DNA from 3 places in the Paenibacillus durus genome. Region 1 is predicted to be linked to each of the others. Evidence: riboswitches for the same ligand, from Rfam matches in the RefSeq annotation. Region 1 holds a riboswitch; each other region holds the start of a gene.

Region 1 (3,848 bases):
TGTGCCCTGATCGTTCGTAACAACCGTTTTGCCGCCGATGGAGACGGTAACCCCGGAAGCTGCCGCAACTACGGGATTTCCGTTAAAGTCCCATGTCTTTTTACGAACCGTTACTTCAAGAGGCTTGCCTTCCTTCGGCGTAACCGGCGATAGCGTTACGGAATCCACCAGCTGGGTGACACCGTAATCTCCGTAATAGACGTAGAGCCGGTCCCCATCCTGAAGCGCAAATTCGTCAATAGCGCTGTAACCGCTGACCCATTGACCGCCGCGCTGAACGATATACATCTAGCCGTCATAGCCGCCGTATTTCTTCTGTTGGATACCGCCTATCTCGCTGATATAGGTGCCGTATTGGCTTGATGTGCTGACAACCGCAATTCCCTTGGCTTCCGCCAGCTTGTTCAGCGCATCTAAAGCGCTGCTGCCGTACACACTGCCCTCACCCAAGGACGCCTCCGGCCCTTCGATGGCTACGGTCACATGGACAAGCGGATGCACGGCCGGCGGATGATCAATAAAATCATACAGGTTGCTGTCGCCGCCGCGGATGAACAGGTTGTAGGCGACCAGCGCCTGCAGCGCCTGCTCCGTGGCTAAAGCGTTGCTTCCTTCACCCGCCATATGGGCGAAGCTTCCGTCCGCCGCCCTAAAGCTCATCAAGCGGCTGATCAGATTGCCGCCGTTCTTGGTGAAGCCGGAACCGGCCGGATCAACGCCATATGCCGTCAGCCCGATAACGGCCTGCGAGACGCTTTCGCTGCTGTCTCCATAGCCTGCGTGGGCCGTATTCTGCTGATTGGACAGCCACTGTACCGCTTTTTGCCCGGCGGTGGCGACAGTCGGATCGCTCTTGTAGGGAGACAGGGCAGCCAAAGCCATTGCCGTAGTATCAGGCCCGCTTGGTCCCCCTGTAATGAGAGGGAATCCTCCATCAACATTTTGTGCGGATAGAATCTCTTGAACCAGCTTATCTCGGGTCCATTTCGCATCAGACGGCACCGTATAGCTGCCGGAATCCAGCGCGATCAATCCGTAGACGGTGTTGTTCAGGCTTTGGCCGATAATTCCGTCGCTATTGTAGATAGACCCGATCAGATTATATCCTTCAATATTGGTCGGGTCGTGGCCGATCGCTTTAACTGCCAGAGCGATTCGGGCGTAATCCGTTACTGCAGAGAAATTCCCCCCTGCATTCTTTACTGTATTCTGAAGCGCGGCCCCGTAAGAATCCGGCACTTTGTATCCGGCCTGGGCCAAGCCGATCGCCTGCCAATCCGAAGTTACGCCCTGCTTCAGAATATACTCCGCCGCAGAATACACGGCATCGGTTACGCTGATCGACTGTGATGATGAACCCGCGTCCGCAGCGTACAAGGCATCCGTAACGCCCGCTTCCTGATAACCGGCAGCCGCCGTCTCGGCATACCCCCGTCCCGCCGGAAACGGCGCGCCCAGCAATGAGAAAATCATCAATAAGGCCATTCCCAGCGCAAACATTTTAGAAGAAATCCTGCTCTTCATTCCTCAACCTCTTTCTCCTGAATTTGTGGGAGTCTCTCAAGCAAGAAGAAACGGCTTCGCCGTCCTTTTAGCAGCTTAAGCTTCCGATGTGGCGATACGAGTATCGCTTTTAGGTACCGTTTCTCGTAGAAATATAAGACAACTTGATAAGCGCTCAACTTGTAAATTCTTATATTTCAAGAAAAAACCGCCCCAAAGAGGGACGGTCTTTCAGTAATCCGGGCCGGAACCGATGCCTTAGAAGATGAGCCTCAGCATCAGCCGCGTATGAATGCCCAGATGTCCTCACCCCCCGAAGGGCACCCGGGCCTTGACTAGAAAAGGCAGGTCTCCTGGCTCATGCCTCATCGCTCCCTCTCGCCTTCCCGCTCTATGTGAACAGTGGCAGATTTCAGAGGATTGCTCCGCAAATACAGTGGCGGGACCGCGCCGGACTCCAACCGGCTTCCCTTTTAAGCGGGCTTTCAAGACCCGCACCTTTTTAAGAATATATTAAATTTTCGACAATTTTTATCATATCGGTTATTGGAGGGGTTGTCCATACATTTCCAGATATTCGGCCGTGAAAATAAGCGGGAGGCTCACCCGTTACTTCGCCGCCGGGCTCGGACTTGCGGAAGCCGCCGGAGATGATGCCGGACGCGGATCATCCATCAGAACCAGCGTGTAGTCTTCGGCCTCGATCATGCTTCCGGCAGTTAGCTTAGGAGAAGAAACCAGTGTTATCCTCACCTGGTAAGGTGCCGGTCCTGACGATGCGGAGCCGTTATCTGATGGGACAGGAGACACCGGCGCACTAGAAGCGGCAAGCGGCTCTCCTGACGGTGAAGGCGAACCGGCTGCTCCGGCCGCATCTTCCATAGAATCCGTTGGAGCAGCCGAAGCCGGCGAAGACGCTCCGCCGGATGCCGTTCCTTCCGCATGGGCTTCTGCGTCCGCCGGATTTCCATCCGTTCCTTTCCCGCCCGTTCCGCCGCTTCCGTCCACCGCCGTTCCCGTAACGCCTGCCGTTCCGGAATCTCCCGCGTCTGCGGCGCCCGAAGGGGCTGGGGATACGGGAGCCCCACAGCTATGGTCCAGACCGCCAACTTTATAGATGACAGCCTCTCCTGTGCCGGAATCCACTTTAATCTCCGCAGGGTTAAACTCCCGGCAGGCGTCAGCAGAGGCGAAGGCGAACATCAGCGAGCTTCCGCCCGTACCGTCGCCTGGCTCAAGATACGCCGCAGCTTCGGGATAACTCACGTTGCCCGCCCCCTGCGAAGGCGAAGGCTGCGGCGAGGCTGCCGGAGCGGCTTCGTCTCCGCCGCCTTTCAGCAAGCTGGCGGCCAGAACTCCGGCGGCCAGCAGAAAGATGACCGCCGTGCCAAGGAGCATCAGCCGAGACCTGCTGCGGCGCATCCAGCTCACTAGCGGCGAGGCCAGCTGCGACCGGGCTTCGCCGTAGACGCTTTGCAGAGCGGGTCCGGCCGCGGTCATATAATTTTTACGGAAATCGCGGTTCTTGAACGCTTCACGGTCATGGCCCGCAAAATATTTCAGAATAGCCCGCCGGTAGCCCGGATGAAGCTTCTTGGAGGAAATGGAAAATAGCGGACTATCCTGCGACCAGGCCAGAAAGCGGTACACTGCCTCTTTATCGCCATCCGCTTTGCGGCGGATATGCTCCAGCAGCGCGTCGTACACTAGCGGACCTCCCTCGTGGGAATGGCTGTAGTAAAAGGCAAGCGGCAGGCGGGCGAATGGCTCCATCCCCTGGCCCTCCTTCAGCCAGCGCCGTCCGAGCAGCTGCACATCGTCCATCTCCTGCGGGGACAATCCGTCAAAAACATGCGCATCCGGATTCTCTTCGCCGAACCAGCGGTACGCGGCGCGCAGCACATTCGCCTTCCGTCCGCTCTGCAGATCAAGCGGCGGGTCCCACTCGCCCATATCGAGGGAATAGCGGACGAACGACAGCTCCAGCAGCTCCTCCTCGGTAATGTCGGCAAGCGAAATGCGGTCCAGCAAATACCGGTCCGCAGCAGCGGCTAATTCCTTTTGAAGCGCCAAAGCTTGGGGACGGATTCCAGCTCTCCGGCGGCGGTCTTTCTCCGCTTGTTCGATGTAATCATGGATCGCCGCCACAGCCGCCACAGGATCGCGCTCCCGCTCCAGCTTCTCGGGCAGATAGTCCCTAAGGCCGTCAACGACGGCGGGCTGCCTCAGCGCTTCCGGCATGAACCTGTCCCAATGCGCGACAAATTCCAGCAGGTCTGCGGCTCTCGCGGCGGCTGCAAGCCTGAGATCCACATAAGGCTGGAACAGCAGCCGGGCAAAGACCG
Region 2 (3,848 bases), 930 kb from region 1:
TAGCCAATAATGACTTCGCTTTCCTCAATTGCCCTGCGGGCACGATCCGTAATCTGTTCAAAAGCTCCCGGCCCAAACCCGATCACAAGCAGTTTGCCTCTCTTCTCTTCCATTCGTGCTGCCTCCTCTGTATGAAACAACTATCCCCGTAACACCAAGCTTTCCTTAGAGGAAGCCGGGTTCGTAGAATCAACTTCCCGGGACCGGCTTAACCTGAGTATCCTGCTGCACCCGGAGCCGGATCACTGAACCGCAAGGCCGAATTCATCTTCTTCGGGGGCCGGGCTCGGGATACCGAGATCCTCAAAAGTGGCCATCTTCGCAACCAATTGGAGGGCTGATTCGATTACAGGCAGGGCAAGTGCGGCCCCAGTCCCTTCTCCAAGGCGCATGTCCAGATGCAGTAAAGGCTTCAGCCCAAGCTCATCCAGAACGATCCGGTGCGCCGGTTCAACGGACAAATGGGAAGCGAATAAGTAATCCTGGCAGCGTGGTTCGATCCGGCAGGCAGCCAGCGCCGCAGCCCCTGTAATCACCCCGTCAATAACCACCGGAACCTTGCGGGCTGCCGCTCCTAATATCACGCCCGCGAGCCCGGCGATTTCTAGTCCCCCTACCTTGGCGAGTACGTCGACAGCGTCACCGGGATTTGGCCGGTTAACCTCTATCGCCCGTTCGATTACCTTCGTTTTGGCGGCTAACGCTTCGTCATTGATACCCGATCCCTTTCCGGTGATCTGTTCCGCCGGATGGTTAGTGAACACTGCCGTCATGGCGCTGCTCGGAGTCGTGTTGCCGATGCCCATTTCCCCTAAACCGATCACTTCGATCCCTTTATCAGCAAGCTCGTAAGCCGTATCTATCCCGACCTGGAGCGCGGCAACCGCTTCTTCCTTGGTCATCGCCGGCCCTTTAGCCATATTGGCCGTTCCCGGGCGAACTTTCCGCTGCACTACACCTTCCGGCAGGTCTGTCAGCAAAGTTCCGATATCGACAACGTGAACCTCCGCCCCCGCTTGCTGTGCAAGCACATTAACCGCAGCGCCTTGGCGAATAAAATTCGCCATCATCAGCCCGGTAACTTCCTGCGGAAATGCGCTGACACCTTCCTGAACGACCCCATGATCGCCGCACATCACGATAATCGCTTTATTTTCCACACGGGGCTGCACGCTGCCAGTAATACCAGCAAGCTTTACAGCGATTTCCTCTAGGCGGCCAAGACTCCCCAAAGGTTTGGTCAGGTTGTTGACGCGCTTTCTCATTTGATGCATCGATACAACATTGAGCCGTTCAATCTCATTTAGCACCTGCAATAATTTTTCCAAGAAAATCACAATCCTCTCTTTTATTTAGAGACCTATGTAACAAGTTGAGAAACAAAAAAGCACTCCTACACACAAAAGAGCGTAGAAGTGCCGTTAATCGCCGCAATACAAGCGTTCTCCCCCTCCCTAATCCTCGTAGGTCAGTCGTGCTGTTGAAAAAAGGCAGGTCTCCTGACTTATGGATCAGACGCAAAAACGAGATCATAATGACCAAGTTGCTTAAGCCTTCCCATTTGACACAGTGGCTTAAAGCTCGCTCTCCATTTACAGTGGCGGGACCGCGACGGATTTTCACCGTTCTTCCCTTTTAAGAAACGCCGCAGCGTTTCACCTTTTCTCTCATATGCTGTTGTAGACAAATATGCTTAAAGTACGTCTATTATAACTTGAGATTTAAAGAGAAGTCTATAAGTCTGTTTTTCAGTTTATCCGTTAATTCGATTACCGTACCGTTCTCTACGATTTCTGCTTGTCCGGTAATCATCTGAATGATGCTGCCATGGGTTACAAGCAGTACATTTCTGTCCGCCAACGGCTCCAGACTGCTAATTCCGTCGCACACCCGCACTTGCATCAATTCCATAGATTCGACCCCGTAGACCGGGAAGCGGATCAGCTCTGGATTTTCTATTTGGAATACAGACCTGATTTCCCCCAGCGTCTTGCCTTCCAGCTCACCGAAGCAGCGTTCCGCGAACCGGCTGTCAACCTTAACAGAGAGTCCGTGGACGGAAGCTATAATTTTGGCCGATTCAAAGGCTCTTCGCAATGGGCTTGAAATAACGGCATGAACATTCATCCGTTCTCTGAGCCGTCTGGAAGCTTCCTGAATCTGGCCGATCCCGCGCTCATTCAGACCGATATCCTGTATCCCTTGTATTCTCCCCTTGTTGTTCCAATCGGTCTCGCCATGGCGCATCAGATAAAGAGGCATTCTTCCATCTTGTCCTTCCTGCCCTGTTATGTTGATTCACTGTTGCTGTATTAAAGCTGAACTAACGACCATTTTAAAGAGATATCATGAGAATTGCCCAATACATATTTTGGGTCACTCATTTGGCTACGAGTCAGCAGCTCTAATAATTCACGTAATAGTAATTCTTCAGTTTCTTTAAGTGATTTCAACCAAAGAATCATATCCGTAATAATATCTTTGTTTTTATTTATATAAAACTTAATCATTAAACTTCTTTGAATAAACGCATCATTTTCTATTTTTTTGTACATCTCATAAAATTTAGAATCCTGCAAAACTTGCTTTTCCTCCAGTAATTTCATCCGGTAAACCATGCATTTTTTATGTTCCCATAATATATGTAAAAATCTTATATCATACTCACACTTATCCTCCAGCAATAAATATAAATACTCGATAATTTTATCGTAAACACTTATACCTAAAAAACTATTCTTGGCCCAATTAACACTTCCATCATCACGGATACGAGTATCCCTTGACTCTAAATAATCAGTTAAAAGATCAGAAATCCTTAGAATATCGAGTTCCGCATTAATATCTTTATTAAGCTTCATTAATATAACTCTATTATAGTGATGTAGATTAATATTAGCCGGATTTATGTAAGATTGTATAAACTCATAAAATGAACAATCTTTGAATTCATATTTTCCTCCAAAATTGTCAGCAACATTCAGTATCATTTTTTCCATATTGTAGCCGTAAATAAATAACTCATGTGCTATATTAATTCGTTTATACCATTGTACATTTGAACATGATAAATATTTATGGTTAACACTCATGTAAACATAATAGCCAGAGTCAATACGATCCGTTATGGACTTGATAATGTTGGATGAATCATTAAATTTCTCAAATATGTCTTTGTTCAATAATTGAATATCAAGAAAAGGACAACTATAGGGCACCCAGGTAACCCATGGTTGGAAGAAGTCCAGCTTAATACCCGTATCTTCTTGTTGAAGAACTAATTGTATAAAATTGCTCATCAACCAAGGATGATAGTTCTCTTCTGATGCTGAAAGAATAGTTAAAGGACCTGCATAATATGGATATCCAGTCAAAAACGGTTCTTTTACGGGAAGTATTTTTTCAGTCAAAATGTCCACCCTTTCAAAGAAATTAGATTCAATAAAAATAGCAAGTCTATTTTATTCTACAACATATTACATTATATTTTATAAATGTAGATTTATTACATTTTAGATTATATGGATACTTGTAATTTATGTCAATAAATTCCTGTAGAACAATGAGACGGCTACATAAATCGTGGTTTAACAATACCATTCATGTCTCATTCCTCTTTCGCAAACAAACCCAATAAACTAAAGCTTGACCGCTCTACTGTTCCTAGTTCCTCCGTTCTTGCATGATCAATAGCGGCTACTACCCTTGTAAAAGTTCCCGGCACAAGAGATATCATTGGGATGTTCGCTCTGTGTAGAGGCTGGCCTTCTCCAAAATAAAATTTACCTTTGGGCTTCAAGGTTAGGGTTCGGACTTTAGTCCGCCCTTGGATGGTGTTCAGGTAGATG
Region 3 (3,848 bases), 1.9 Mb from region 1:
AATATATGGCCCGGTCACGGGGAGCGGCTTCTTTTGCCTGGCAGGGAGGGGAGCCGCTGCTCGCGGGTATGGAGTTCTTCGAAGAGGTCGTGTCGCTTCAGGCCCGCTACGCGCCGAAGGGGACAATCATCGGAAATTCCATTCAGACGAACGGGACGCTGCTTAACGACCGCTGGGCGGCTTTTTTTAAAAAATACAATTTTCTGGTCGGCGTAAGCCTGGACGGGCCTGAGAATATTCATGATGCGCGGCGGGTGGACTCGCTTGGGCAAGGCAGCTTTCACAGAGTAATGAAGGGAATTGAACATTTACGGCGCCATCAAGTGGACTTCAACATCTTGTCCGTCATTCACAAAGGGAACGTAGGTCATGCTGCCGAGATCATGTCTTTCTTGGAACAAGAAGGCTTCAGCTACGTTCAGTTCATTCCGTGCATGGATTTTCGGTCCCAGGAGCCGGACAAGCCGGGCGTTTACGATATTACACCTGCGGAATACGGCCGATTTTTGCGTGAAGCCTTCGATTATTGGTATAACGGAGGGAACCCGCGGGTTTCCGTACGTTTTTTTGACAACATGCTTGCCGGTTATACGAACCGGGAGGCAGAGCTGTGCATTCATAGGGCTGAGTGCCCGACCACGATTATTCTAGAGCAGAACGGAGACGCCTATCCGTGCGACTTTTATATTTCTCCTGAATGGAAAATCGGCAACGTGGCGACACACTCCATTGAAGACATTTTGAAGCATCCGTTGTACACTCGTTTTCTCGGAATGAAGCCAGCACTGCCGGAGGGATGCCGGAGCTGTGAATGGAAACCTTTGTGTCATGGCGGCTGCCCTCGCAACCGGGAATGGGGGTCGGAGCTTGAGGCCAGAGGCAGAGATTATTTTTGCGCCAGCTACAAGGAGATTTACGCGTATGCGGACGAGCGGATGAAGGAGCTTGGAGACAACGTCAGAAGCAGCCTGTTCCGCCAGAATATGCAGTATCATTTAAAAGGACAGCTCCCGGGCCGTAATGATCCTTGCGCCTGCGGCAGCGGCAAGAAATATAAGCAGTGCTGCTTAGGTTTGGTCACAATCTGACTAAAATCTATTGATAATCAAAGTTTTTAGAATTAAAATCAAAGAAATTTCATATCTTGCAATCAGGTGCCCTTGTGAGATCAAGGGGTAACAGGGAATCGGGTGTAAATCCCGAGCGGTCCCGCCGCTGTAACCGAGGAGCCTCCTTCTTTTATGTCACTCAGCAGCAAGTCTGGGGAAGACAGAAGGCAGGCGATGATACGGAAGCCAGAAGACCTACCTAGATTTGCACACCAAAATTGCCTTCGGAGAAAAGGAGTGGTGACGAAACATGAACTCGAAATTTAGCTCTGCTTAATTTGATGTTTATTAACGTTCCCATTGGAAAGTCCCGAATCTACCAAAGGTTGCCTGGGGCTTTTTTTGCGTGTTAAAAATCAGATGAAGAGAGAAGGAATCATCAATGTCAACGATATCGCTTATACTTCTTGTTTTTGTGCTGGGTCTTCGTCATGGACTGGATGCGGATCATTTAGCTTTTATTGATGGACAAACCCGTTACAATTGGCGGATGGGCAGCCCGATTGCCCGCTTTGTAGGTACACTGTTTTCATTTGGTCATGGAGCAGTTGTAGCTGGTATGGCGACAATTCTCGGAATGTTTACCCAAAATTTTAGATTTCCTGAGTACTTTGACACCTTTGCAACCTGGGTATCGATCATATCCCTATTTATCATTGGAACCATAAATATTATTAATCTAATGCGTTCCAAATTTAAAAATGAGGAATTTCAACTTAAGGGGATTAAAGGGAAGTTTATTTCGAATGTTGCGCGGGGAACTACAAATCCATTTTTAATTATTTTAGTAGGAGGGATCTTCGCACTGGCTGCGGAGACCATTAGTCAAACCTCCGTTTGGGCACTTGCAGCCGCCGGTAATTCATTCACGTACATGCCTTTAATTCTGGGACTTATTTTTATGCTCGGAATGATGATTACCGATACCATCGATTCTCTAATTACATTCAGAATGATGAACCAATCAAGCAGCCTGGGGCAATCAGCTTCAAGAATCATTGGCTGGGTGATTGTTGCTCTGGCCTACGGTGTTTCTTTCTATCAGGCATTCACCTACTTTAATCCTTGGGCAGAGCTTGACTTTGAAATCGTCGGGATTATTATTTTCTTATTCTTACTTCTTTGCTTTGTCCTTGTTAATGTGCGAGCGAAGTCAAAGACAGTTCGTTGATGAATCTATATGGCCAAAAGGAGAGGGCGACGATGTTCCGGTTAAAGGGAGTAAAAGCCAAAGGGATTCTGTCGATCACAGACTTAACGATACCTGCAAAGAGAATAACCTGCATTGTAGGTGGGAGCGGCAGCGGAAAGACAACCTTGCTTCGGCTGTTAAATCAACTGGATAGCCCAGATGAAGGCGAGATTTGGCTGGGTCAACATCTTTCAAGCGAACTGGACCCCACCGAGTGGAGGCGAGAAGCGGTGATGGTGCCGCAAGCCACGATCACGTTCAAAGGGACGATAAGAGATAATTTGCAGATCGGATTGTCTTTTGCCGGTAAGCCTGAAGCATCCGATGAACAATTGGAGGAGGCGCTTCATCTCGCCTGTCTGGAAAAAAATATGGAACAAAATGCGGAGGATCTCTCCGGTGGGGAAAAGCAGCGTTTAGCCCTTGCGAGGGCTATTGTGATGAATCCGATGGCGCTCCTTCTGGATGAACCGACTTCAGCACTGGATGAAGACACAGCGGATACGGTAATGCAGAGATTGACCGCATTCATTCGTGAAAACGGCAAAACACTCGTCATGATTACGCATTCCCGTCATATTGCCGATACATACGCCGATTTTGTTATTGAAATGAAAAGTGGAATGCCGCAGGGAAGCGGGAGGGATGCACATTGAACGGAACGATTGATTTATTATTTTGGCAGCTAGCCGCAGCCTATCTGTTCGTGATTTTACTGATTGTAATCGTTAGAATTAAAGGCATTCCGCGTGAAAAGGAGATATTGATCGGGGCGGTTCGCATGACCCTGCAGCTCATTCTCGTCGGGTACTTGCTCGTGTACGTATTTGGGAACGCTCATCCGGTGTACACCTTGCTGCTTGTGGCGATTATGCTCGCTTTCTCCATTCGGACGGTTATTAACCGGACAAAAGGGAAGCTGTCCAAAGCCTTGAAACAAAGCATTGCTTTTTCGATGACTTCCGGTATTTTGGTCAGCCTTATCTATTTTATTTTCATTGTCTTGCAGTTGGCTCCCTGGTACGAACCAAGGTATGTCATTCCAATAGCCGGGATGATCGTCGGCAATTCGATGACAGGGGTCGCGTTAGGCGTGAATTCCCTGATCGAAGGCATGCACGGCCAAAAAGATAAAGTGGAAGCGGCGCTCATGCTCGGAGCTACACCAAGAATGGCAGCACGGGAGATCGTCAATCAGGCATTCGATTCCGCCATGCTGCCCACCATAAATTCGATGGTTGGCATGGGCATCGTGTTCTTACCCGGAATGATGACAGGACAAATCTTGTCCGGGACATCGCCAATCGTGGCCGTCGAGTACCAAATTGCTATTATGCTGGGAATTGTCGGGAGCGTATCGTTATCTGTCATCCTGTTTGTACAGCTCGGATACCGGACATTTTTTAACCGCCGCAGCCAGCTTGAATTATAAACGTATAAACCTCACTTCTCCTGCCCGGCTATTCACCGGACATTCCGGATACAAATAGCCGGCAGGCCCCTTATTTTTCCGTTTCTTCTAATCCCATTTCCTGTAATGATGTTCC

The links. Region 1 has a riboswitch for cobalamin ahead of PDUR_RS27115 (prenyltransferase/squalene oxidase repeat-containing protein). Riboswitches for the same ligand answer to the same signal wherever they lie in the genome.
Region 2: linked by a shared signal. The riboswitch ahead of cobT (nicotinate-nucleotide--dimethylbenzimidazole phosphoribosyltransferase) and the one ahead of PDUR_RS27115 (prenyltransferase/squalene oxidase repeat-containing protein) in region 1 are both predicted to bind cobalamin.
Region 3: linked by a shared signal. The riboswitch ahead of PDUR_RS13415 (HoxN/HupN/NixA family nickel/cobalt transporter) and the one ahead of PDUR_RS27115 (prenyltransferase/squalene oxidase repeat-containing protein) in region 1 are both predicted to bind cobalamin.

The regions. Positions count from the first base shown of each region.
Region 1 covers NZ_CP009288.1:1,225,230-1,229,077, reverse strand. The annotation lists gene PDUR_RS27120 (S-layer homology domain-containing protein) at 1-288, opposite strand, end outside; gene PDUR_RS27115 (prenyltransferase/squalene oxidase repeat-containing protein) at 289-1,524, opposite strand; cobalamin riboswitch at 1,830-2,020, opposite strand; gene PDUR_RS05575 (GAP1-N2 domain-containing protein) at 2,113-3,848, opposite strand, start outside.
Region 2 covers NZ_CP009288.1:2,153,117-2,156,964, reverse strand. The annotation lists gene cobJ (precorrin-3B C(17)-methyltransferase) at 1-113, opposite strand, end outside; gene cobT (nicotinate-nucleotide--dimethylbenzimidazole phosphoribosyltransferase) at 243-1,337, opposite strand; cobalamin riboswitch at 1,473-1,678, opposite strand; gene PDUR_RS09680 (histidine phosphatase family protein) at 1,708-2,262, opposite strand; gene PDUR_RS09675 (hypothetical protein) at 2,313-3,410, opposite strand.
Region 3 covers NZ_CP009288.1:3,116,313-3,120,160, forward strand. The annotation lists gene PDUR_RS13410 (anaerobic sulfatase maturase) at 1-1,088, shown strand, start outside; cobalamin riboswitch at 1,138-1,326, shown strand; gene PDUR_RS13415 (HoxN/HupN/NixA family nickel/cobalt transporter) at 1,492-2,280, shown strand; gene PDUR_RS13420 (ABC transporter ATP-binding protein) at 2,313-2,957, shown strand; gene PDUR_RS13425 (ABC transporter permease) at 2,954-3,733, shown strand.